One region of the Bacillus sp. NEAU-Y102 genome, then DNA from elsewhere that is predicted to be linked to it. Evidence: a T-box and tRNA genes for the amino acid it is inferred to sense, from the RefSeq annotation. Region 1 holds a T-box; the other holds one or more tRNA genes.

What was found. The T-box of region 1 lies ahead of thrS (threonine--tRNA ligase). A T-box ahead of a tRNA ligase gene usually reads a tRNA of that ligase, here a tRNA-Thr.
Region 2: it has a tRNA-Thr gene. The T-box ahead of thrS (threonine--tRNA ligase) is inferred to sense a tRNA for this amino acid. The anticodon was not compared.

The regions. Positions count from the first base shown of each region.
Region 1 is NZ_JBTWFK010000003.1:244,627-264,503, forward strand. Features, by position in the region: gene rplT (50S ribosomal protein L20) at 1-61, opposite strand, end outside; gene rpmI (50S ribosomal protein L35) at 99-299, opposite strand; gene infC (translation initiation factor IF-3) at 321-824, opposite strand; ribosomal protein L20 leader region at 887-1,007, opposite strand; gene thrS (threonine--tRNA ligase) at 1,218-3,155, opposite strand; T-box leader at 3,203-3,431, opposite strand; gene ytxC (putative sporulation protein YtxC) at 3,463-4,344, opposite strand; gene ACYFX0_RS10645 (DUF4177 domain-containing protein) at 4,580-4,777, shown strand; gene dnaI (primosomal protein DnaI) at 4,809-5,747, opposite strand; gene ACYFX0_RS10655 (replication initiation and membrane attachment family protein) at 5,781-7,190, opposite strand; gene nrdR (transcriptional regulator NrdR) at 7,343-7,804, opposite strand; gene speD (adenosylmethionine decarboxylase) at 8,088-8,471, opposite strand; gene ACYFX0_RS10670 (glyceraldehyde-3-phosphate dehydrogenase) at 8,859-9,887, opposite strand; gene coaE (dephospho-CoA kinase) at 9,997-10,599, opposite strand; gene ytaF (sporulation membrane protein YtaF) at 10,651-11,283, opposite strand; gene mutM (DNA-formamidopyrimidine glycosylase) at 11,356-12,186, opposite strand; gene polA (DNA polymerase I) at 12,199-14,832, opposite strand; gene phoR (sensory box histidine kinase PhoR) at 15,118-16,881, opposite strand; gene phoP (two-component system response regulator PhoP) at 16,874-17,593, opposite strand; gene ACYFX0_RS10705 (hypothetical protein) at 17,922-18,101, opposite strand; gene ACYFX0_RS10710 (hypothetical protein) at 18,192-18,323, shown strand; gene ACYFX0_RS10715 (MaoC family dehydratase) at 18,380-18,853, opposite strand; gene mdh (malate dehydrogenase) at 19,069-19,877, opposite strand, start outside.
Region 2 is NZ_JBTWFK010000014.1:398-4,648, reverse strand. Features, by position in the region: gene ACYFX0_RS26820 (hypothetical protein) at 1-236, shown strand, start outside; gene ACYFX0_RS26815 (DUF3965 domain-containing protein) at 477-1,628, opposite strand; gene ACYFX0_RS26810 (CBS domain-containing protein) at 1,950-2,369, opposite strand; tRNA gene ACYFX0_RS26805 (tRNA-Glu) at 2,499-2,570, opposite strand; tRNA gene ACYFX0_RS26800 (tRNA-Asn) at 2,572-2,646, opposite strand; tRNA gene ACYFX0_RS26795 (tRNA-Ile) at 2,658-2,731, opposite strand; tRNA gene ACYFX0_RS26790 (tRNA-Trp) at 2,741-2,811, opposite strand; tRNA gene ACYFX0_RS26785 (tRNA-Thr) at 2,818-2,890, opposite strand; tRNA gene ACYFX0_RS26780 (tRNA-Phe) at 2,901-2,976, opposite strand; tRNA gene ACYFX0_RS26775 (tRNA-Asp) at 2,985-3,060, opposite strand; tRNA gene ACYFX0_RS26770 (tRNA-Met) at 3,064-3,140, opposite strand; tRNA gene ACYFX0_RS26765 (tRNA-Ser) at 3,161-3,253, opposite strand; tRNA gene ACYFX0_RS26760 (tRNA-Ser) at 3,308-3,400, opposite strand; tRNA gene ACYFX0_RS26755 (tRNA-Ala) at 3,421-3,493, opposite strand; tRNA gene ACYFX0_RS26750 (tRNA-Pro) at 3,509-3,582, opposite strand; tRNA gene ACYFX0_RS26745 (tRNA-Arg) at 3,593-3,666, opposite strand; tRNA gene ACYFX0_RS26740 (tRNA-Leu) at 3,670-3,758, opposite strand; tRNA gene ACYFX0_RS26735 (tRNA-Gly) at 3,775-3,849, opposite strand; tRNA gene ACYFX0_RS26730 (tRNA-Leu) at 3,879-3,959, opposite strand; tRNA gene ACYFX0_RS26725 (tRNA-Lys) at 3,975-4,050, opposite strand; tRNA gene ACYFX0_RS26720 (tRNA-Gln) at 4,055-4,129, opposite strand; tRNA gene ACYFX0_RS26715 (tRNA-Tyr) at 4,141-4,224, opposite strand; tRNA gene ACYFX0_RS26710 (tRNA-Val) at 4,233-4,251, opposite strand, start outside.

The DNA.
Region 1 (19,877 bases):
CTAATTTTATAACTTTTTTACGACGTTGACGAGTAACTGTACCACCTTTTACTCTTGGCATAATATTACCTCCTAATTGTTCTATATATCAGCCGAACTTATTTTAAGTTGTCAAGCATTTGACGAATGCGTTTGAAGTCACCAGCGCTTACTACACCAGCTTTACGTAGTTTACGTTTAGCTTTTGTAGATTTGTTAGCGAATAAATGGCTTGTGTAAGCGTGAGAACGTTTCAGTTTACCTGATCCAGTCTTTTTGAAACGCTTTGCAGCGCCGCGATGAGTTTTTTGTTTAGGCATAGGTATTTCCTCCTCTATCTATTACTTATCGTTTTTCGGTGCTAAAACTAAGAACATACTGCGTCCTTCCATTTTAGGCTTAGATTCAACTGTACTAACTTCAGCACAAGCTTCTGAGAAGCGATCTAAAACACGTTGACCGATTTCTTTATGAGTAATGGCACGTCCTTTAAAGCGAATTGACGCTTTAACCTTGTCGCCTTTCTCTAAAAACTTGATAGCATTACGAAGTTTTGTGTTAAAGTCGTGTTCATCAATTGTTGGACTTAAACGAACTTCTTTCATGCTAATTACTTTTTGATTTTTGCGCTGCTCTTTTTCTTTCTTCTGTTGCTCAAAGCGGAATTTACCGTAGTCCATAATGCGGCATACTGGCGGTTTCGCATTTGGAGCAACTAATACTAAATCAAGATTAAGATTTGCAGCTAAGTCTAAAGCGTCATTACGAGACTTGATTCCAAGTTGATCGCCATTTGCGCCAACTAAACGTACTTCACGTGCACGAATTTGCTCGTTAATCATCATATCCTTGCTAATAGTAAGCCACCTCCAAGGTTTTCTCAGAACATATTTTGTAGTCATAGAACCCGACAAAAAAAGTGCGGGCATACGACACCCACACTTGTAAAATCTTAAGTAAGAAATACATTTACCTGCTAACTGCGAATGCGTCCATCAGGTGAGAAGCGGGTGCTTCTACTTGTTCCACAAAACAATATTCTATTATCCTTGATGAGTTTATCATAGGACATGACGTCTGTCAAGAAGACGCGATGTGTTTTACTAACAACAAGAAATATTGTAACAAACAACTAACATACTTGCAATACTTTTTTACGATAAGTGTTACATGGGTATTTTTTCTAATTCCCCTCAAGTATATTACATAAAAAAGCCGCGGTATACCGCGGCTTTTTCTTATCGTTTTCCTTCTACTTTAATCATGTCAACAAAAGCATCTAATGCGATTGTTTCTGATTTTTGTTCACCATATTTACGTACGTTTACGCCGTTTTCAGTTACTTCATTGTCACCTACTACAAGCATGTACGGAATTTTTTGCATTTGTGCTTCACGGATTTTGTAACCAATCTTCTCTTCACGAGTGTCTAATTCAACACGGATACCAGCACGACGCAATTCGTCTTGTACTTTCTTCGCATAGTCTAAATGTACTTGCGGAGAAACTGGAATTACTTGTACTTGAACTGGAGCTAACCAAGTTGGGAATGCACCTTTGTATTCTTCAATTAAGAAGGCTACGAAGCGTTCCATAGTTGATACAACACCACGGTGAATTACAACTGGACGATGTTGCTTACCGTCTTCACCAACATAAGTTAATTCAAAGCGTTCTGGAAGTAAGAAGTCTAATTGTACAGTTGAAAGTGTTTCGTCTTTTCCAAGAGCAGTACGAACTTGAACATCCAGTTTTGGACCGTAGAATGCCGCTTCACCTTCAGCTTCATAGTAATCAAGACCCATTTCATCCATAGCTTCTTTTAACATACCTTGTGCTTTTTCCCACATCTCATCATCCGCATAATACTTTTTAGTATCTGCTGGGTCGCGATAAGATAGACGGAATGAGTAGTTCTCTAAACCGAAATCTTTGTACACTTCTAGAGTTAAGTTTACAACACGTTTTAACTCTTCTTTAATTTGATCTGGACGAACGAAAATGTGCGCATCGTTTAAAGTCATTCCGCGTACACGTTGTAATCCAGATAACGCACCTGACATTTCATAACGATGCATTGTTCCAAGTTCCGCAATACGGATTGGTAATTCACGGTAGCTGTGAATATCATTTTTATAAACCATCATATGGTGAGGACAGTTCATTGGACGAAGAACTAATTCTTCATTATCCATTTCCATTGATGGGAACATGCCATCACGGTAGTGGTTCCAGTGACCAGAAGTTTCATATAACTCTCTGCTTCCTAATACTGGAGTGTATACGTGATCATAACCTAAGCTTGCTTCTTTATCAACGATGTAACGCTCGATAATACGACGAATTGTTGCACCTTTTGGTAACCAAAGTGGTAAACCTTGTCCTACTTTTTGGCTATTAGTAAATAGTTTTAATTCTTTACCTAATTTACGGTGATCGCGCTCTTTCGCTTCTTCAAGCATACGTAAGTGCTCATCTAGTTCTGCTTTCTTAACGAATGCAGTACCGTAAATACGTTGTAACATTTTATTATTGCTATCGCCGCGCCAGTAAGCACCTGCAACGCTTAATAATTTAAACACTTTAATTTTCCCTGTAGATGGAAGGTGAACACCACGGCAAAGGTCGAAGAATTCACCTTGCTCATAGATTGAAATAACTGCATCTTCTGGAAGGTCGTTAATTAAATCTAATTTTAACTCATCGCCAATTTCTTCAAAGCGACGAAGTGCTTCTGCACGTGGTACTTCATGACGAACGATTTCTAAGTTCTCGTTCACGATTTTTTGCATTTCTTTTTCGATTTTCTTGAAGTCTTCAACTGTAATTGCTTCTTCCATATCGATATCGTAATAGAAGCCATTTTCAATTACTGGGCCAATGCCAAGCTCAAGCTTAACATCTTTATATAAACGTTTTAACGCTTGTGCTAAAAGGTGGGCTGTTGAATGGCGTAAAATATATAAGCCATCTTCAGAATCTAATGTAATAATAGAAACTGCACCATCTTCTTCGATTGGTGTAACAAGATCGATCATCTCATCGTTTAATTTTCCAGCTACAGCTTTTTTCTTTAAGCCTGGGCTAATAGAAGCTGCGATTTCTTCAGTTGTTACGCCTTTTGGAAACTCCTTCACAGCTCCATCAGGGAAAGTAATTTTAACTACATCTGCCATCACTGGTCACTCCTCTTTTTCTCAAAATAAAAAACACTCATCCCATAAAAAGGGACGAGTGTTGAATTCGTGGTTCCACCCTTGTTCCAATTAACATGATCGTTAATTGCTCAAGTTCAACATAACGGTGTTGTCCGTTAGCAATTACTAAAAGAATCGTTCACTGCTAAAGTTTAGAGGTGGTAAGTAATAATCCCGTACTAGGAAGCTCACACCCTAAGGCTTCCCTCTCTGAAAATCGTAGAAAACTACTCATGTCCTCATCATGACATTTCGATATATTTCATTTATGTAGGTAATTATATGCTCAAAAACTTAGAAAATCAAGGGCGTTACCTTTATTTTTTAAATTTTTCACATTGCGCTCAAAATCATGTAATCCATGTAATTGGACCCGTTCTTGAAACACATTTCGCAAAGTAATAATCATATTATGGTCTTGTTCCTTCGTATATAAATAAATCTTTTTTGGCGAAATAGAAAGAAGCGGCGCAATTACTTTTGTATCAATATATACATCATTTTGCTTTAATAATTCTTCATCTATATATTGGACCAACTTCTCCTGTTTTAAACGTCTACCTTTATCATCATAAAAGATAAAGCTTTCATCAAAAATAAGATGCACACAGGACAAGCGTGATTTACGGCTACTCACTTGTTGCCGAAGCGTTTCAATGAACATTTGGTATTCTTGCTCCATCTTATACTCATCAATTGCCACTTCCGCAAGTTTAGCCACCATTTCCCTATATGTACGAAGACGAAAACGGATATATGATGAAAACGAGAATGAGAGCGGATCACAAAGCCAATTATTTAAAGAAGACTTAATATATGACTCAAATGCGTTACGAGTTAAATCCTGAGCTACACCTTTTCTTCTTCCCTTTAAAATCTCATGTGCCATGTGCAATATTTGATGACACTCTTCTTGTTCTTCATAAAAAAACTTTTCTTTTAAGATCGTATAAATCCACTCATTTTGTTTCACATTCACAATGAAATACACCATTACTGGCAATAAGATCTTTTCAATATAATTCGATTCATGTACTGGTATGTGAATCACCACTTTTTGCTCCTGTAAATACACACTCGTTTCCTTATATAACACTTCCGCTCTTTTCAGCAATTGTCTATATACGTGCATAGCATCATTTTTTTCTTCGAAGCAAATTTCAATCACTTTTGTCCCCCCTTTTATCCCTGCTCTAAAGGACTGTATCTATACGTTACAAATCCTATAAGAGTCCTTTCCGCGTGAAGTTCACTCTTAGTAGAATTACATTTCCTATCGTTAGAAAATCCACTCAATCTGGCTTGCTAATTTTATATATATTAAGGGAGGGAGAAAAAAATGATACAAGCTACTATGAATTTTTTATTGTATACTTTATTTATCACTAAAAGGGGGTATCCGAATGTTCGAATATAAATTCGTAAAAGTCGAATTCCATTGGGGGCTCACTCGCTCAAAACTAGCTGAAGACTACCAAGAAATTATTCAAGAACATGCTAGAGATGACTGGAGGTTCGTACAGATTGTCGCCCCTACGATTGGCAGTTCTGGACAACCTGAATATTTCGACCTCATATTTGAAAAGAAAATATCACTATAATACAAAAGAGCAAGCTTCTCAGCTTGCTCTTTTACTTATGACGACGATTTTTCCCACCAATCGGAATTGGTTTCGCTAAATATTTAATTCGTTCCATAATACGTGCTGCCTTCATTTCTTCAGCCTCACCACGCTGTGTATACGTTAAATGGTGTTCCAGTTGTTTAAAATCAAAATTAGACGTAAAGAACGTCGGTAAGTTTTCTAACATACGGAATTGCAAGATTGCACCAAGCACATCGTCACGCACAAAGCTTGACATTGCTTCTGCCCCGATATCATCTAACATTAAAACTTGTACGCGTTTAACCGCATCAATCTTTTCACCAATCGAATTATCTTGAATCGAACTTTTGATTTCACGTAAAAATTCTGGGAAGTATACGAGCATCGAACTTATTTTCTTTCGAGCAAGCTCGTTCGCAATTGCTCCTAAAAGGTACGTTTTTCCTACACCAAATTTACCGTACAAATATAAACCTTGTGCTTTTTTACCTGGTTCATATGTACTTAAAAATTCATTCGCTGCACCAATTGCATCGATACGTGCATTTAAATCAGAAGGGTCTAAGTTTTCCATAGTTGCCTGTAAAATATCCGTTGGCATATATACACTTTGAACGAGTTTTTCATATTTCTTTCTCTCGTCATGTGCTACTTTTCTAACGCAGCGATCATATTGAATATCAATCATTTTCCCTTGAATAACAAGCTTTGGCTCGTACCCTTGCAGCATATTTTTACATGAACCTAAATCCGGACAATCCACGCAACCTACACTTTGTCCAATATATTCATATAGCTTCACAAGACTGCGCTCAATCATAGAAGTCGTTACTTCACCTTTATGTTCGTCTATAAATTCTTTCACACGCGGATGCGCCATTACTTCTGCCTTTAATACTTCATATCTATTTTTAAATTTTTCATTTCCCATTAATTTTGCAAATGAATTTTGAATATGCTCCATTTTCTCACCTCAAAGAGCGTTCATTCTCTTCTATTAATCACGCTTATATTTTTTTAACACTTCTTCTAATCGTTTTCGTTCATCTTCTAACGTACTTGCATCTTTTTCTACACTTACATCTTTCTTCGCCGTTTCTTTCTCTTGTTCCTTCGGCTCTTCTTCCTTAAGCCAATCTGGTACCATTTCTTTCCGTACCGTTTTCTTCGCCGTACGGCCTTTTTTCTTCGTCTCAGCCCACTCTTGATATTGACGGTTCTCTTCTTTCGCTAACTCCATCGCGTCCGCTACTGTACCAACCTTTTTACGTGCCCAATGCCCAGCAATCTTCTCGACATACGTTTTCGCAAGTTTCATATCTGAGCGTAGCATAACGTAATAAATAAGTACATTCACAACTCCTGGTGTCAATTTTTGATTAATCATGACATCTTCAACGATTTGCAAGTCCGCTTTCGTTGCCTCTGCACCACCAGAAATCTCTTTCAATAATTGTTTTGGCGAGATTTCCTCTAGCTGCTTTATTAGCATCTCCTCTTGCGATGAAGGCTCTTTCTCTTTCATCGTACGTGCAGCATGAGGCTGTACTCTTTCACTTAATACCGGTAATGCTTGACCATTTTCAAATTGATACCAATCGCGAGCTCCTTTTCTAAGCCTTTCCATATCAATTGTTTGCATCTCTGTCACCGCACCAAGAACGATATTTTGCATCGATAACACATCTACACCATACACGTAAGCAAGTGTTATAACGCAGTCTCTTACTTGATCTGTAATCGACTTTTTAGGAACAAGAGCGGACAATCCATCTACAAATAAAGAGAAATCAAAGAAATCATTCCAAACTTTCGGAGCGTCTCCCTTCTCGTTACTTGGCATAGTTGTCGTTTTTGGGATACGAAGGTCTTCTTGCGCATGCTCAAGCTGTCCTGGATTAAACGAACCAAACACATCATTGAAAGAGCGCGTAACATTTTCATAAGAAGCAAAATCAAATTCTTCTTCTAAGAAATATTGCTTTACTTGATTATATTTTGTCCGACTCAATCGATTGTATAAAAAGATACTTAAAACAATATCATCAAAAAACTGCTTTGGAGATAAAGGTGGTTGCAACTCATATATGAACATTCGAATATCTTTTTCTTTCTTAATATATACCTTCAAAAGCCCAATTGCCTCTAACTTTACTCGTTCCTCATATATTTCAGGAAGTTGCATTTGCATAGTCACCATAAGGGAATGATGTGTATTCTCTTTTCCAAATACACGATCTTGCTCTAGCTCCCCCCATAGTGTCATGTATAAGCTAAAAGCTCTACTACCTATTAACGGCTGATACAACATCGTTAATACTTTTCGGTCGTAATTATGCAGTAGCCCTTTCGCACTTACTTTATAACGATCAATCGGCAATAGCTCCATCCATGACTGTTTTTCCATTATTGCTTTTCCTTTCTCTCATCCAATCTATCCTCTACTTCATTCGTTCTACCTTCATTATATAAATTCTTAGTGAAAAAGAGCTATTAGCTTACGCTTCTAGCTCTCTTATCCTATTACTTACGGTATGTAAAGAGAATAAAATACAACTTCTACTCTCTTTCTTTTTGCAGTATATCTTTTAATTCTTCAATAAATACATTTAAATCTTTAAATTGACGATATACAGAAGCAAAGCGTACGTAAGCAACATCATCAATATCGCGAAGTTCTTCCATAACAATTTCACCAATCATATCACTTTTCACTTCTGATATACCTAAATTACGCAGTTCACGTTCCACGCTTTGTGTTACTTCTTCTAATTGTCTTAAAGATACTGGTCTTTTTTCACACGCTTTAATTAAACCACGTAAAATCTTTTCTTTATTAAACTCTTCTCGTGTGCCTTCTTTTTTTACAACGATAAGAGGTGACTCTTCTACCCTTTCAAAGGTCGTAAAGCGACTTAAGCAACTTTCACACTCTCTCCTTCTTCGAATAGAGCGCCCCTCGTCTACCGGACGCGAATCTAACACTCTTGTACCATTATGAGAACAGGATGGACAACGCAATTCATTCACTCCTTTACACTATACTCTTTATTTTTCTCTACTCACTTCACCTAAAATATATATACAATATTATATAACTCATTCTAACTCTCTTACCACTTTAAGTTTCAGCGCATCACTTTATCATCTCATCCTTAAAAATAAGATGGTATATAGGGCACTACCTCATTTGCAAGAGTACAATTTATTCAACTAACCAGTACGTTATATTACCTCTTTTTTATAAACTAAAAAAGAGGTGCATTATACACCTCTTTACATTTTAAATCAATTATGTTCTTTTTTAAAGAGCTTTTGTTTCTCTCTGCTTAATTTCGAAGCTACCAGTGCCTCGAGGAAGCTCGATGCTCTCACGCGTTTTCGCGTTTAAACCTTCTGCAATATATTCTGCAGCAACATTTGGATCAATACGATCCCCACAAGTATAAACATCAATACTCGCGTAACCGTGCTCCGGAAAGCTATGAATTGTTAAATGTGATTCCGAGATAATTACTACTCCACTTACACCTTGTGGTGCAAATTTATGGAAAGCAACCTCACGCACTTCAGCACCAGCTCTTAGTGCTGCATCCACAAATAATTGTTCAATATACGGCATGTCATTAAGCTTGTCGAAATCGCAATCCCAAAGTTCAGCGATCACGTGACGACCCATCGTATCCATAGTATCCATTCTACAGTTCCCCCTTGTAAATTTATTCTAACTGTTCGAATTGAAAACTAATTTGCAATTTGGCTTGCTCCACTACCACGGGGGAAAGTTAGTCCAGAGAGGTCCTAACCCTTTAAGTAGTGACTACGTACCTCAGCTCTTAAGTTTACGAGTGTTAGTATACTTTGTTTATTTTCATTTTGCAACAACAGTTTTTTCGATTTTCTGTCATATTTTCCTCTTTACTTTTCCCTAAAAAAAATAAACGATTCACAAATGCAGTAATCACAACGTTTCGTGGTATGTCCACTATTTAAAATATACTCATATAATTTTTTTCCTTTTCAGAAAAAAATAAAAAAAGAGGGCAAATATTGCCTTGCCCTCCCCCTTATTCACTTAAATGTGTTGCACATTTTCTTGTTTCGCTAACTCTTCAACAACTAACGTTACAAGATCTACAACACGACGAGAGTAGCCCCACTCGTTATCATACCAAGCAAGTACTTTCACTTTACGATCACCCATTACCATTGTAGATAAACCATCAATGATAGCTGAGTGTGTATTTGTATTAAAGTCGATAGATACTAAAGGCTCTTCGCTGAATTCTACAATACCTTTTAACGCACCGTTTGCAACCGTTTTGAAAGCTTCATTAATAGCTTCAACTGTCACATCACGTTTTACGTCTACTACTAAGTCAACAAGAGACACGTTTGGCGTTGGTACACGAAGTGCCATACCATGAAGTTTTCCGTTCAAGTGCGGAAGAACTTTTGCTAGCGCTTTCGCGGCACCTGTCGTTGTCGGAATGATTGATTGTCCGCAAGCACGCGCTCTTCTTAAATCTTTATGTGGGTTATCAATATTTTTTTGGTCATTTGTATAAGCGTGAACAGTCGTCATTAAACCGTTTTCAATTCCGAACTGCTCATCTAACACCTTTACAACAGGCGCTAAACAGTTTGTTGTACAAGATGCATTTGAAATAACAGTATGTTTTGTAATATCTAATTGGTCTTCATTCACACCAACTACAATTGTTACATCTTCATTTTTACCAGGCGCTGTTAAAATAACCTTTTTCGCTCCAGCTTCAACGTGAAGAATTGCTTTTTCTTTTGAATTAAATTTACCAGTTGCTTCAATTACAACTTCAACACCTAAATCTGTCCAAGGCAATTCCTTTGGATCGCGGTTGTTTAAAAGGCGAATCATTTTTCCATCAACTAATAAGTGATCTTCAAATGCTTCTACTGTTCCGTCAAACTTACCATGAACTGTATCATATTTAATTAAGTGTGCTAACGTTTCAGATGGATAGCTTGCATTGATTGCTAGAATTTCGAATGCGCTTTCTTTTATTGCTTGACGAAATACCATTCTCCCAATACGTCCAAATCCATTAATTGCCACACGAGTCATAATATGTTATCCCCCTTGAATGCGTTATACTATTTATCTCCAATTCCAATAATAGTATAACACAAAAAGGAGATATGTCACTAAGCATTTTCATTAATTTCACAATTTTTTAGTCAATAATGTTCCATTTCTTTAAAATCACCTGCAATTGTGTTTTCGTTCCCATAATTGTGCCATCATTATTTATCACTTCATCTGCATTTTTCACTTTTTCCGCTAACGGCATTTGAGATTGAATACGCGCCGTTGCTTCTTCTTCGGAAAAACCATTTCGTTTCATCAAACGTTCTAATTGTGTATCAGGAGTAACTGCTACAACTAAAACACGGTCAACGAGACTTGTTAATTTACTTTCAAATAAAAGAGGGATATCTAACACAATCGCTTGCATACTTTCTTTTATGTACATTTCCTTTTGTCTATTCATTTCCTCACGTACTGCAGGATGAACAATTTTGTTTAACTGCAATCGTTTTTCTTCATTATAGAAAACGACACTCCCTAATTTCGGCCGATCCAGTTCTCCGTCTTTTTGCAACACTTCCGTTCCAAATACTTCTACTATTTTGTTATATGCTGGTTTTCCTCGCTCTACAACTTCTCGCGCAATAATATCTGCATCAATAACTGGTATGCTCAATTCACGAAACATTTGAGACACTGTACTTTTTCCACTTGCAATGCCTCCTGTTAATCCAATTACTACTGTCATCATAATCCTCCTCATAATAAAAGGCGCGAAACTAATGTTCCACGCCCATACTTACATTTTCCAAATTCCAATAATAATGAGTAATACTCCAGGCAGGAATGTAAATTTTTGTAACCACTTCATATTCGATAAAACCGTCCCAAGTTTCATTCCAATAAACAAAAACAAAGAACTCATAACTGCAACTAATATCGCCATCATAGCGGGTGCATACCCTAATAAAGATGCACCAATTCCGGCACCAAATGAATCTACAGAAAGAGCGATACCAAGAAGTAATGCTTCTCCTGCAGAAATGGTGCCTGATTTATCAAAATCTGCTACAGTCGGTTTCCGTAAAATTTGAATTACTAGCCCTAGCGAGGCAATCTCTAATTTCCAGACCTTCTCCTCTTGCTTCAGTTCTTCTTTTTTCTCACTTCGAAAAAATTGATATAACACCCAAATCCCTATTCCAATAAGAACAAGCCCACCGATACGCGTTGCGATAACAGGTGAAAATATTTTCGCGATCATATGTCCAATTCCCATTGAAACAAGCATAACAGCCGCTGAACAGATTCCGATAATTATAATTGATTTTAGTGGAATTCTTACGCTTCTTAACCCATATGTTAGCCCTACACTACAGCTATCTAAGCTTAATGTAAAAGCTAATAAAATAAGAGATAAATAAAGGTACATCGGTAAGCTCCTCCCTTATACATAGCTCTGCTGTATGTATATGACAAATGCCTATCCGATGTTATCTCTTTTCTATATTCTAGGCTGACAAATTGGGCAGTAATGCGTTCCTCGCCCGCCAACTACTGTTTTTTCTAATATCGTACCACAAGTTACACACGGCTCTCCTTTTTTTCCATATACATTTAGGAGTTCTTGGAATGAACCAATTTGCCCTTGTGAGTTGATATACGTCCGAATTGTACTTCCGCCACGTTTTACCGCTTCACCTAACGTTGTAACGGTAGCCTCATAAATCCGCTCAATTTCTTCTACTGTTAAAGAAGAAGCTTCCCGTTCCGGATGAATTTGAGAACGGAATAAAACTTCATCAACATATATATTTCCAAGCCCTACTAAAAGACGCTGGTCCAATAGCACAACTTTTATTTTACGATTTGTCTTTTGCAATCTTTCTTGTAAATACTGCGGTGTCAATTCAGCATCAAACGGCTCCGGACCTAAGTCAGCAAGAGGCATTTGATTCATCTCTTCACCTTTCTTAAAGAGATGCATCGTACCAAACTTTCTCACATCTTTATAATGTAATTCAGTTCCATCTGTAAATAAGAAACGGACGTGCGTATGTTTATCAATCGGCTCATCCTCTTGATGTAGTAAAAACTTACCTTCCATACGCAAATGTGAAACAATAACATAATTTGTTACATATAGAAGCAAAAACTTTCCTCTTCGCTTTATATTTTCAATCTTCTCGCCTTTTAGCATTTCTTTAAAGATTTCTGCATCATCCGGTCGTTTCACTATTTTTGGATAAGTAACAATAACATCTTCAATCGTTTTTCCTGTTACAAGATTTTCAAGTGTCCGTCTGACGTTTTCAACCTCTGGTAATTCAGGCATTTCATCACTTCCTTATTTTGCGTCGTACCAAGTTGGACCGTAAGAATAATCAACTTTCAGCGGAACTGCGAGTTCAATTGCATGCTCCATTACTTCAGGTACAAGCTGCTCTAATTTTTCAATTTCTTCTTTTGGTGCTTCAAATATTAATTCATCGTGTACTTGTAGAAGAAGACGCGCTTGTAAGCCTTCTTCTTCTAAACGATCTGCCATAATAATCATCGCTTTTTTAATAATATCTGCTGCAGTACCTTGAATTGGTGTATTCATCGCTGTACGCTCAGCAAAGCTACGTAAATTGAAATTACGACTCGTAATTTCTGGAATATAACGGCGACGATTTAATAATGTGGCCACATATCCTTTTTGTTTCGCATCTTTTACGATGTCCTCCATGTATTCTTGTACACCAGGGAAACTTTCTAAATACTTTTCAATAAATTCCGCTGCTGCTTTTCTTGTAATCCCTAAGTTTTGCGAAAGACCATAATCACTAATACCATACACAATTCCGAAGTTAACAGCTTTCGCTTGTCGTCTCATATTTGAAGTTACTTCATCTTTTTCAACGCCAAATACATCCATAGCTGTTTTCGTATGAATATCCATGTCATGTTGGAATGCTTCAACTAGCCCTTTATCATTTGCAATATGAGCTAATACACGCAGCTCGATTTGTGAATAATCAGCCGCATACATAATCCAACCTTCTTCTGATGGAACAAATGCCTGACGAATCTTTCTTCCTTCTTCTAATCGAATCGGGATATTTTGCAAGTTCGGATCCGTCGAACTTAATCGACCTGTTTGTGTTAACACTTGATTAAAACGAGTATGAATTTTAGATGAATCTTCATGTACAACTTTCAGTAAACCTTCAATGTAAGTTGAATTTAGTTTCCCTAATTGACGATAATGTAAAATGTTTGGAATAATTTCATGGTGATCCATAAGCTTATCTAGTACATCAGCTGACGTAGAATAACCTGTTTTCGTCTTTTTAATAACCGGTAAGTTTAAATTCTCAAACAGAATAACACCAAGCTGCTTCGGTGAATTAATATTAAATTCTGTTCCCGCAAGCTTATAAATTTCCTGTTCCATTTCCTTTAATCTGCCTGCAAGTTCTTCTCCCATATTACGAAGACGCTCTGTATCAACTTTTACACCTTTTACTTCCATATCAGCTAATACACGCGCAAGTGGTAATTCTAACTCTGTAAACAGTTCATATTGCTCATTCTTCTCTAACTCTTCAACGAATGTTTGCTTTACATCATATAATACATGCACTTTACGAGCTACATGCTCCGCTACTACTTTTAACTCTGGAACAGCACGCTTCGCGCCTTTTCCATAAACTTCTTCGTCAGATTTCACAGCATGCGTTTCTTTCATTTTCGCTACAGTACGGAAATCTTTATCTGTATCAGCCGGATCAAGTAAATAAGCAGCGATTAATAGATCAAAGTCAACCCCTTGTATATCTATACCGTTCCATTTCAGTGCAACGATTGCACGCTTCGCATCAAATGTATGCTTTCTCATCTCTCCATCTGCAAGCCAGTCTTTAAATGCATCTGACTTAAGAGCAATGTCCTTTTGAATAAAGTAGCAACCATTTTCATTTTGAATACCAAAACCTTGAATATCTGCTTTATGATAGTTATCTTCTTGTACTTCAACAATAAGCGCACTATCTTGCTGAAGCATTTCTTCGGTAACTTCTTCCACAATATCAAATGTAATATCATCTAATTCAGCTGGAGCCGTTTCTTCTGGCGTAACACCTAATTTATTTAAAAGAGATGTAAATCCTAAACTCTCGAACATTGGAACGACATCACTTGCTTCATATCCTTTATATTCCATATCATCCACATGCACTGTAATCGGCGCATCTGTAATGATAGTTGCAAGATCTTTACTCATAAGAGCTTGGTCTTTATTTGCTTCCAGTTTTTCTTTTAATTTCTTCCCGCTTACTTGATCTAGATTGTCATACACTTCTTCAACCGTTCCAAACTGTGTTAACAATTTAATCGCAGTTTTTTCACCAACTCCTGGTACACCCGGAATATTATCTGATTGGTCTCCCATTAAACCTTTCATATCGATAATTTGCTTTGGTGATAAGCTATATTTCTCAAATAAAGCTTCTTTCGTATATTCATCTACTTCCGTAATCCCTTTTCGCGGAATACATACAAGCGTGTTATCAGAAACAAGTTGAAGTAAATCTTTATCTCCTGAAATAACTTTTACACTTGCTCCTTGTTCGCTTGCTTCTTTTGCTAGCGTTCCCATAATATCATCCGCTTCATAATTTTCCAATTCATAACGCGGTACGTTGAATGCATCAAGCATCTCACGAATAAACGGGAATTGTTCTGATAATTCAGGTGGGGTCTTTTGACGTCCGCCTTTATACTCACTATATGTTTTATGACGGAATGTCGTTTTACCCGCATCAAATGCTACTAACATATGCGTCGGTTTTTCTTCCTCTAATATTCTCATTAACATCATTGTAAAACCGTAAATTGCGTTCGTATGTATACCTTTGTCGTTATTTAAAAGCGGTAGTGCAAAGAAAGCACGATACGCGATATTATTACCATCTACTAATACGACCTTTTTTTCCAAATCAGAAACCTCCCCATGCAAATTTGAAATGATTTTTTTCACAGAAAAAAACCGTTCCTTTCCTCTCTCTATATTAACATGACTAATAGAGAGAAGAAAAATAACGGTTCTTTTCTTTCATATATAAAACAGACTTATATTGGCATAAAGGGAAGTGACGAGAACAGTTTAACTATTCTCGTCCAAAATTACTCCTTGGATGAAGGGGTTTTCATGTATTATATTAACAGAGCTTTATTAATATTTAATTAAGACATTGTTAATATATTGTAAACATCCTTCATCCTATTTTTCAGTTGCTGATTTCGGTAAAACAACTGTAAACGTTGTCCCTTCTCCAACTTCACTATCTACTGTAATCGTACCTTGATGCGCCTCTACTAAATGCTTTACAATTGATAATCCAAGGCCTGTACCACCAGTATTTCTACTTCTCGCTTTATCCACTCGGTAAAAGCGTTCAAAAATACGCGGAATTTCCTCTTTACTAATACCAATTCCAGTATCCGATACTTTTATATAAGCATTATATTTATCTTCCGCTAACTCTACTGAAACAACGCCTCCAGCCGGTGTATATACGATCGCGTTATTAATTAAATTAATAAAGATTTGTTTCAGACGACTTGGATCTCCAATAACAGAGGCACGTTTTAATACATTCACTTGTAAAGAGATTTCTTTTTCTCCTGCTTTATTATCAAGCACCATATGAATATCTTCAAGCAGCCCCTTCATATCAACGGTTCCCATATTTAATTTAAATCCTTGTTGTTCGATCTTCGACAAATCTAATAAATCTTCAATTAACCCTTGCATGCGCTCACTTTCTTTTAAAATAATGTGCAAGAAATGTTCGCAGAATTTTTTATTATCCATCGCTCCGTCTAAGAGTGTTTCTGAAAAACCTTTAATAGAAGTAATCGGTGTCTTTAATTCATGAGAAACATTCGCTAAAAAGTCTTTTCTCATTTGTTCTAATTTCTTTAACTCTGTTATGTCATGGAATACGAGAACAATCCCTTTCCATTCATGGTTTGTCCCGATAATCGGTGCTCCATATACTTCAAAGTGCTTCCGCTCAATTCCAAGTGGCAATAACATTTGTTTACGCACTTTCACTTCTGTCATAAAGATTTCTTCTACAAGCTCAATAATTTCTGTATGATGAAACGATTCATAATATAAGCGATCTAAATATTCTTCATCTGTTACGTGAAAAGTTTCCTTATAAGAGCGGTTTACAAGGTTTATATATCCGCGGCTATCAATTAAAATCATTCCGCTTCCCATATTTTCAATTAACGTATGCAGACGATCTTGCTGCATTTCTTGTTCCAGTGTCATCTCTTGTAAGTTACGAGCTAAAATATTAATTGCTTTACTCAGCATTCCTGTTTCGTCCGAATGACTTTCGTATGCACGTGCTTTATAATTACCCTTCGCCAATTCAATTGCAACTTTCGTAACTGATTCAATCGGCCTAATATATTGCCCTGTAATTTTCATACCTAAAAATACAACTACGAGACAAGCAATGACAAATCCGATAATTAATAATCCCCACGTTTTTTGATGTACGTCTCTTAAAGGATCGATTGTACTTTTCACCAAAATGTATCCTTGTTTTCCTTCTACATCTTGAACGAACACCGTATGATAAAATTGATTCTTTCGATCTGTCTCTTTCGTAATCACTTTACTTCGTTGTTTTGCCACTTCCGAAGAAAGTTCTTGAATCGTCTCTGGACTAAATGCCAATTCTTGTCCTTTTCTATATTGAACTTTCTTTTTTTCATTCACAAATACGATAGAAGCTGGTATTTTTTCTTCTAACTTTTCAAATACGTATGGATTTTTTAGGACCTTATCAAAACCTTGCTCTTCTGCTAACGCCGCAACATACTCCGTCTCTTTTACCATTCTCTCTTTAGCATGATCTATATAGTAGTTTTCAAACACAGTTTCTAGCAATAAGCCTAGTCCAACTAAAATAAATACAATAAGAGAAACAAATGTAAAAAGAAGCCTGGAACGAAATTTATTCATTCCCTTTTGGCTCCTCTAATTTATATCCTAAACCACGTATCGTTTTAATGTACGTCGGTTTTTTCGTATTTTGTTCAATTTTATCGCGCAAATGGCTAATATGAACATCAACAATTCGTGTATCACCAGCAAAATCGTAATTCCATACAGCACTTAATAATTGATCACGCGTCAACACGCGACTTTTATTTTTCGCGAGATACACAAGTAGTTCAAATTCTTTTGGTGTTAATTCAAGCTTTCTTCCTTGGAAATAAGCCTCATAAAACTCCGGTAAAATTTTAAGTTCTGCAATTGTAATGCTATCTTCATCTGGCGCTTCTGCAACTTGTTCTTCTTGTTGTAATTTCGTGCGGCGCAAAATTGCCTTCACACGAGCAACAACTTCTCTTGGACTAAATGGCTTCGTCATATAATCATCTGCCCCAAGTTCAAGACCTAGCACCTTATCAAACTCATCATCTTTTGCCGTTAACATTAAAATCGGCGTCATAACGCGCTGCAATCGTAATTCTTTACACACTTCCATACCATCCATTTTCGGAAGCATTAAATCTAATATAATTAAATCTGGGCGTTCTGTTGTCGCTTTTTGAAGCGCCATTTCTCCATCCATCGCTGTTATAACTTCAAACCCAGCTTGTTGTAAATTAAATTCAATTAAAGTTAAGATAAATTCCTCATCATCAACTACTAAAATACGATTGTTCATTCTTTTCCTCCAAGTTATAGACTTGAAACCTTCTTCATCCTAGTATTTCCCCCGTTATTCTCATCATACTAGAAAACAAGGTCCCTCTCAATATAATTGTCTATTCATGGAGATCGTTTGTGTAGAATTGAGAAAGTAGACGTAATTACGCTTCACCTGCAACTACACAGGATTTTGCCAAACTTTATAGATTGCTCTCTCTTCTTTAAAGCTCACTTCCGTATGAACTATAAAGTGAAACTTTAATCAGTGGGGCTTTTACGGGCAGTTGATTCCCGACCTAACTTCTTTGCTTTCGCTGAATTTTGAGGTGGGATCTTACTGCCCGTTAATGCGGGATAAAATCTTGATTTTGTGCTAGGAAAAACGAAAGAGCATACGCTATTTTATAATCTAGCGTTTCATATCCATCAAATAATCTCCCGTACATTTCATTCGCGATCGAATCGGCCCACACTTCAGCTTCTCGTATCGTTTCAAAGATAACTTCTTCTTTTTTCCACCTCACCTAAAAGAATCACTCCTTTCATTGACTTCAATTACCGATAGTTATATCGTTAATCTTAATATATAAATTAACACAATCAGGAGGTCTATTATGCGACTAATACTACCCATTCTATCTTTAGCAGTCACATGTATCCTTACTTTCAACGCTCCGAGCTGGGATACGATTAAAACGGGTTGCTCAGAATTTGCTGAAGGGTTCAAAGAAGGATTCTTCAACTAAAAATAGCGCTAGCATCCTTATTCAAGGTATGCTAGCGCTATTCATATTTTCATCTTTTAAAAATTATCTAATGCTTTTTCCATAATGGAAACAGATTTATAAGGTGGCGTTACTGTTAATGAACCCTTTACAACAGTTTCTCCTTTTTCATCATGAGCAGATACAAGCATATCAATTGTATGTTCCTCCTCAGAAACAGCCACAACTTCAAAGTGGATTTGTAACGTTTCATAATGGTGAACATGCTTCACGAACGTAAGGTCCTTCCTAGTAATATGACTTCCTGGACCCGGTAAATATTTCGTAACTGCCGTTGTAATCATTCCCGTTAGCATAATGCTTGGTACAATCGGCTTTTCATACGGAGTTTGGGATGCGTAATCATGCTGAATATATAATGGATTGGCATCATTCGTTAACCCTAAGTACAATAACAAATCTTTATCCTCAATTTTTTCAGTGATAGATAATTTCTCTCCTACTGTAATTTCATCCATTTTACGACCAATTTGAACTTTTTTCTTTAACATGTTACAACCCCCTCCGATTTTTTCACCTTATTATCCTACTAAAAGCGATACCTTATCCGAAATTTACTATGATGAGGGCAATGTATAGTATAAATCTACAGTTTCATTATAGGATATTACAAATGATAGCGTTTTCATATTATTTCAAAAAAACAATTCGGTAAATAGTAGAAAAAGATTCGGAATCCCGAATCTTTTTCACTACTATTCAATTATTAAACAAGAACTTTCATTACGTTACGTACAGATTCTACAGAGCGATCTAACGCTTCTTTTTCATCTGCAAGAAGTTCTAATTCAATAATTTTTTCAATTCCGTTACCACCTAGAATTACTGGTACCCCTAAGTAAAGATCACTATAACCATACTCACCTTCAAGGTACGCAATAGCTGGTAATACACGGCGTTGATCTTTTAAGATTGCTTCTGTCATTTCAACTAAAGAAGCTGCTGGTGCGTAATATGCACTACCGTTTCCTAATAAGCCTACAATCTCACCGCCACCTTTACGTGTACGTTCTACGATTGCTTCTAAACGCTCTTTCGGAATTAACGTTTCTAACGGAATACCGCCTGCATAAGAATAACGCACAAGAGGTACCATGTCGTCACCATGTCCACCAAGAACAAATCCTGTAATGTCTTTTACAGAAAGATTTAATTCTTGTGCGATGAATGTACGGAAACGAGCTGTATCTAATACGCCCGATTGGCCGATTACACGCTCTTTCGGGAATCCTGCTTCTTTAAATACAGAATATGTCATTGCATCAACTGGATTTGTTAACACAACAATAATTGCATTTGGTGAATGTTTTGCAATGTCGCGCGTAATACTTTTCATAATTTTAGAGTTCGTTGCTACTAAGTCATCACGGCTCATACCAGGCTTACGTGCAATACCTGCTGTAATAACGACAACGTCAGAATCAGCAGTATCTGCGTAATCAGATGTTCCAATAATGTTAGCATCAAAACCTTGTACTGGGCTCGCTTCTAACATATCTAACGCTTTCCCTTTTG
Region 2 (4,251 bases), on a different contig from region 1:
TTGCTTTTGTTGCATTAGAAATTATGATGGAATCATTTCAAGTGCAACTAAAACAAAAAATTGCCCATATTTATAATGCTATTTTTCTTTTGAGTGCTCTCATAACAAATATAATTAGTAATGGCTTTTATTTATCTACTGTATTTCCAGTATTCTTTATGGCTGTTTTATTATTTGTAGCTAGATATATTAATGTCCCTTATAAACAAAAACAAGAACAAGAACACGAAGCTTAGAAAGAGGAGACACTGTGTACCAATCTTTCAAAGATACTCCAATAAAATACATGTTGAATTTGTATAAGAAAGCCAATACTTTTTTTGGTATACAAGGAAGTTATACTGCACAACTTCTCCTATATGGAATGTTGTTTCTTGTCTTAATCATTTTCTCCTTGTTTTACTAACAAAAAAGGATCTCACATAAACTGGAGATCCTTTTTAATTTATATTAATTTTTCATATCGAAAATATTGTTTATCCACAAGCATATTTTTCATAAATAAAGCTCAGATTATATTTTTTCTCTAAGCTCATTCGTTGTTCATCATCGCACCAATAGAAAAGAATATCATGAATCGTTGCATAACGCTTATTTTTAAGAAATAGCCTAAAGAATGATGGTAAACAATCATGTAATTGTATAAATATATAATTGCGTAGTGTTTCTTCTTTATATTCAATGCCCTTACAAATATACAGTAATTCTTCACAATAATATGCATGCTGTGGAACTTGTATCATTTCGAAAAATGGCACATAAGATAGTAGCTTTCCAATAAAATGACCATATCGATCCATTACTCCTATCGTCATATGCTCCATCATTTCTTTCATCACATATAAATAATCATCTACATGCGTTGTCTTTAATGGGTCTAAGCGATCGGAAATTTGAGATAATACAGCTCTTTGACATGCTAAAACTGCCTGACTAGGTCCATAATATGATAGGAAATCTGTACACTTACGATATTTCCGTAATAAATCATGTGTATACAAATCATATACAAAAGTATTACAATACATTGCTAAACTCATCATATCACTATTTAATTGCTCTTTTGATAATGATTTCGCTCTCTTGCACATATAAAAGAATGTAAATTCCAATACTTCTTTATGAGATAATAAATGTTTACAATCGGTTATACACTTCTCATTAAATTTAACTCTATCCCAAATTTCAATATCCCTATCTGTCAATTCACCTATACGATATTTAATAATTAAATAATTTAAAGCAACTGATTGCGTCAAAAGATCCCATGTTTCATATTCCAATGAAGTATGAACAAACTCAGCTAATCCTTGCGCTATCATAAAATCATTTGCCTCTTCATACCAACCAATCTCTTGGCATAAGCGAAGAATACGCACTAAAGTTGGAATTTCATCTTTATGAAACTGCGGTAATTTCTTTGCTTTATTCATGCCATATACGATAAATGCCGCTAAATTTTCTTCTTTATAAAATTCTTTCTCTTTCCATACTAATATAGTTCGTTCTTTCCCCTCACCTTTTGGGTGACAAGGTACAAGCAAAGAAAATAATTCAGCGAAATTATTTGGTTCTATATATGTATCTGTAACCAAATTCCAATTTGGATCGCCCTGTACAGCCTTCATATAATTCCCCTTCCCTTTTCATCTATGTAGGAAATATTAATTTATTATCGCACCACTAAAAATTAATATTGTTATATTCAAAATCTATCATAATACTTATATCTATCAGTATATCATCTTTTCTCTTATTAAAAATTAAGAATAACAAATTTTAAAAAAATGTCGAAATTATTAACCGTATCCTTATTATATAATGTCTCAGATACATCACGCTAACATATTAGTTTAATCCATATATGCTAGAATAATGCATCTGAACTTTATATATAATTTAGCTCTTTATGAGTGACCATTAAACTCTCGGTTAATTAAAGTTTCAATTTACTCTGTACGCTCTGAGATTTCGCTCAAGGCAAATCCAGCTTGATCATCTGCTGATTCCCTTATAGCTAAATCTCCTAGTGCTAACATGCCAATAAGCTGACCACTATCAACTACTGGTAACCGTCTAATTTGATACTGTGCCATTAGCTCTGTAGCTTTTTCAATAGAATCATTTGGAGAAACTGAGATAATATTTGTTGTCATTACATTTGTAATTTTATTAGATCCAGGATGTTTTTCAGCAATCCCTCGAACAACTAAATCTCGATCAGTAACAAGCCCAACAACTTGCTCATTTTCAACAACAGGAATTAATCCAACCGATTCTTCCTTCATTTTTACAGCTGCCTCATATACATTGTCTAGCGGTGTACAATGTACAATATGGGTACTCATTAAGTCTCTAACTTGTGTCATTATTTATTTCCTCCTTTTTATACATACCATAGCTTTTCCAAAATTCCTTTATTTATTTCTGGAAAGTAACATTATAAAAAGGATTAACAAAATAAAAAAGAGCCAGCATAATGCTGACTCTTTTTTGTATGACCCGTACGGGATTCGAACCCGTGTTACCGCCGTGAAAGGGCGGTGTCTTAACCACTTGACCAACGGGCCATGGCTCCGCAGGTAGGACTCGAACCTACGACCGATCGGTTAACAGCCGATAGCTCTACCACTGAGCTACTGCGGAATAATATATGATGGGCCTAAATGGACTCGAACCATCGACCTCACGCTTATCAGGCGTGCGCTCTAACCAGCTGAGCTATAGGCCCATATACTTACAGGGGCAGTAGGAATCGAACCCACACTGGAGGTTTTGGAGACCTCAGTTCTACCTTTAAACTATGCCCCTAAATGATGCCGGCTAGAGGACTTGAACCCCCAACCTACTGATTACAAGTCAGTTGCTCTACCAATTGAGCTAAGCCGGCATAAAAAAAATGGTGGCTCGGGACGGAATCGAACCGCCGACACGAGGATTTTCAGTCCTCTGCTCTACCGACTGAGCTACCGAGCCAACATAAATGGCGGTCCCGACCGGGGTCGAACCGGCGATCTCCTGCGTGACAGGCAGGCATGTTAACCACTACACCACGGGACCATTTGGTTGCGGGGACAGGATTTGAACCTGCGACCTTCGGGTTATGAGCCCGACGAGCTACCGTACTGCTCCACCCCGCGACAATATTAAATTTAAAAAATGGAGGAGGTAGAGGGATTCGAACCCCCGCGCGACTCTCGCCGCCTGTCGGTTTTCAAGACCGATCCCTTCAGCCGAACTTGGGTATACCTCCATGAAGGAAAAATAAATATTTTATTATTATATGTCTAAACCATTTAAAAGAAAATGGAGGAGGTAGAGGGATTCGAACCCCCGCGCGATTCTCACCGCCTGTCGGTTTTCAAGACCGATCCCTTCAGCCGAACTTGGGTATACCTCCGAGACATATATTAAATAAAGTGGAGCCTAGCGGGATCGAACCGCTGACCTCCTGCGTGCAAGGCAGGCGCTCTCCCAGCTGAGCTAAGGCCCCATGTTTTTTGGAATATCGGGAAGACAGGATTTGAACCTGCGACCCCCTGGTCCCAAACCAGGTGCTCTACCAAGCTGAGCCACTTCCCGTTAATAAAAGCGCGCCCGAGAGGAGTCGAACCCCTAACCTCTTGATCCGTAGTCAAACGCTCTATCCAATTGAGCTACGGGCGCATATGGTGCCGAGGGCGGGGGTCGAACCCGCACGGTGGTCACCCACCGCAGGATTTTAAGTCCTGTGCGTCTGCCTGTTCCGCCACCCCGGCATGTCATATTGAAAATTGGAGCGGAAGACGGGATTCGAACCCGCGACCCCAACCTTGGCAAGGTTGTATTCTACCACTGAACTACTTCCGCAAGACATGTATGAGTTGTTTTATTAAAAGTGCGGGTGAAGGGAGTCGAACCCCCACGCCAAAGGCGCTAGATCCTAAGTCTAGTGCGTCTGCCAATTCCGCCACACCCGCATGTTTTATTAAAAATGGTGAGCCATGAAGGATTCGAACCTTCGACCCTCTGATTAAAAGTCAGATGCTCTACCAACTGAGCTAATGGCTCTTAATGGCTGGGCTAGCTGGATTCGAACCAGCGCATGACGGAGTCAAAGTCCGTTGCCTTACCGCTTGGCTATAGCCCAATAATTAAGAATGGTGGAGGGGGGCAGATTCGAACTGCCGAACCCGAAGGAGCGGATTTACAGTCCGCCGCGTTTAGCCACTTCGCTACCCCTCCGACATATATGGTGGAGGATGACGGGAT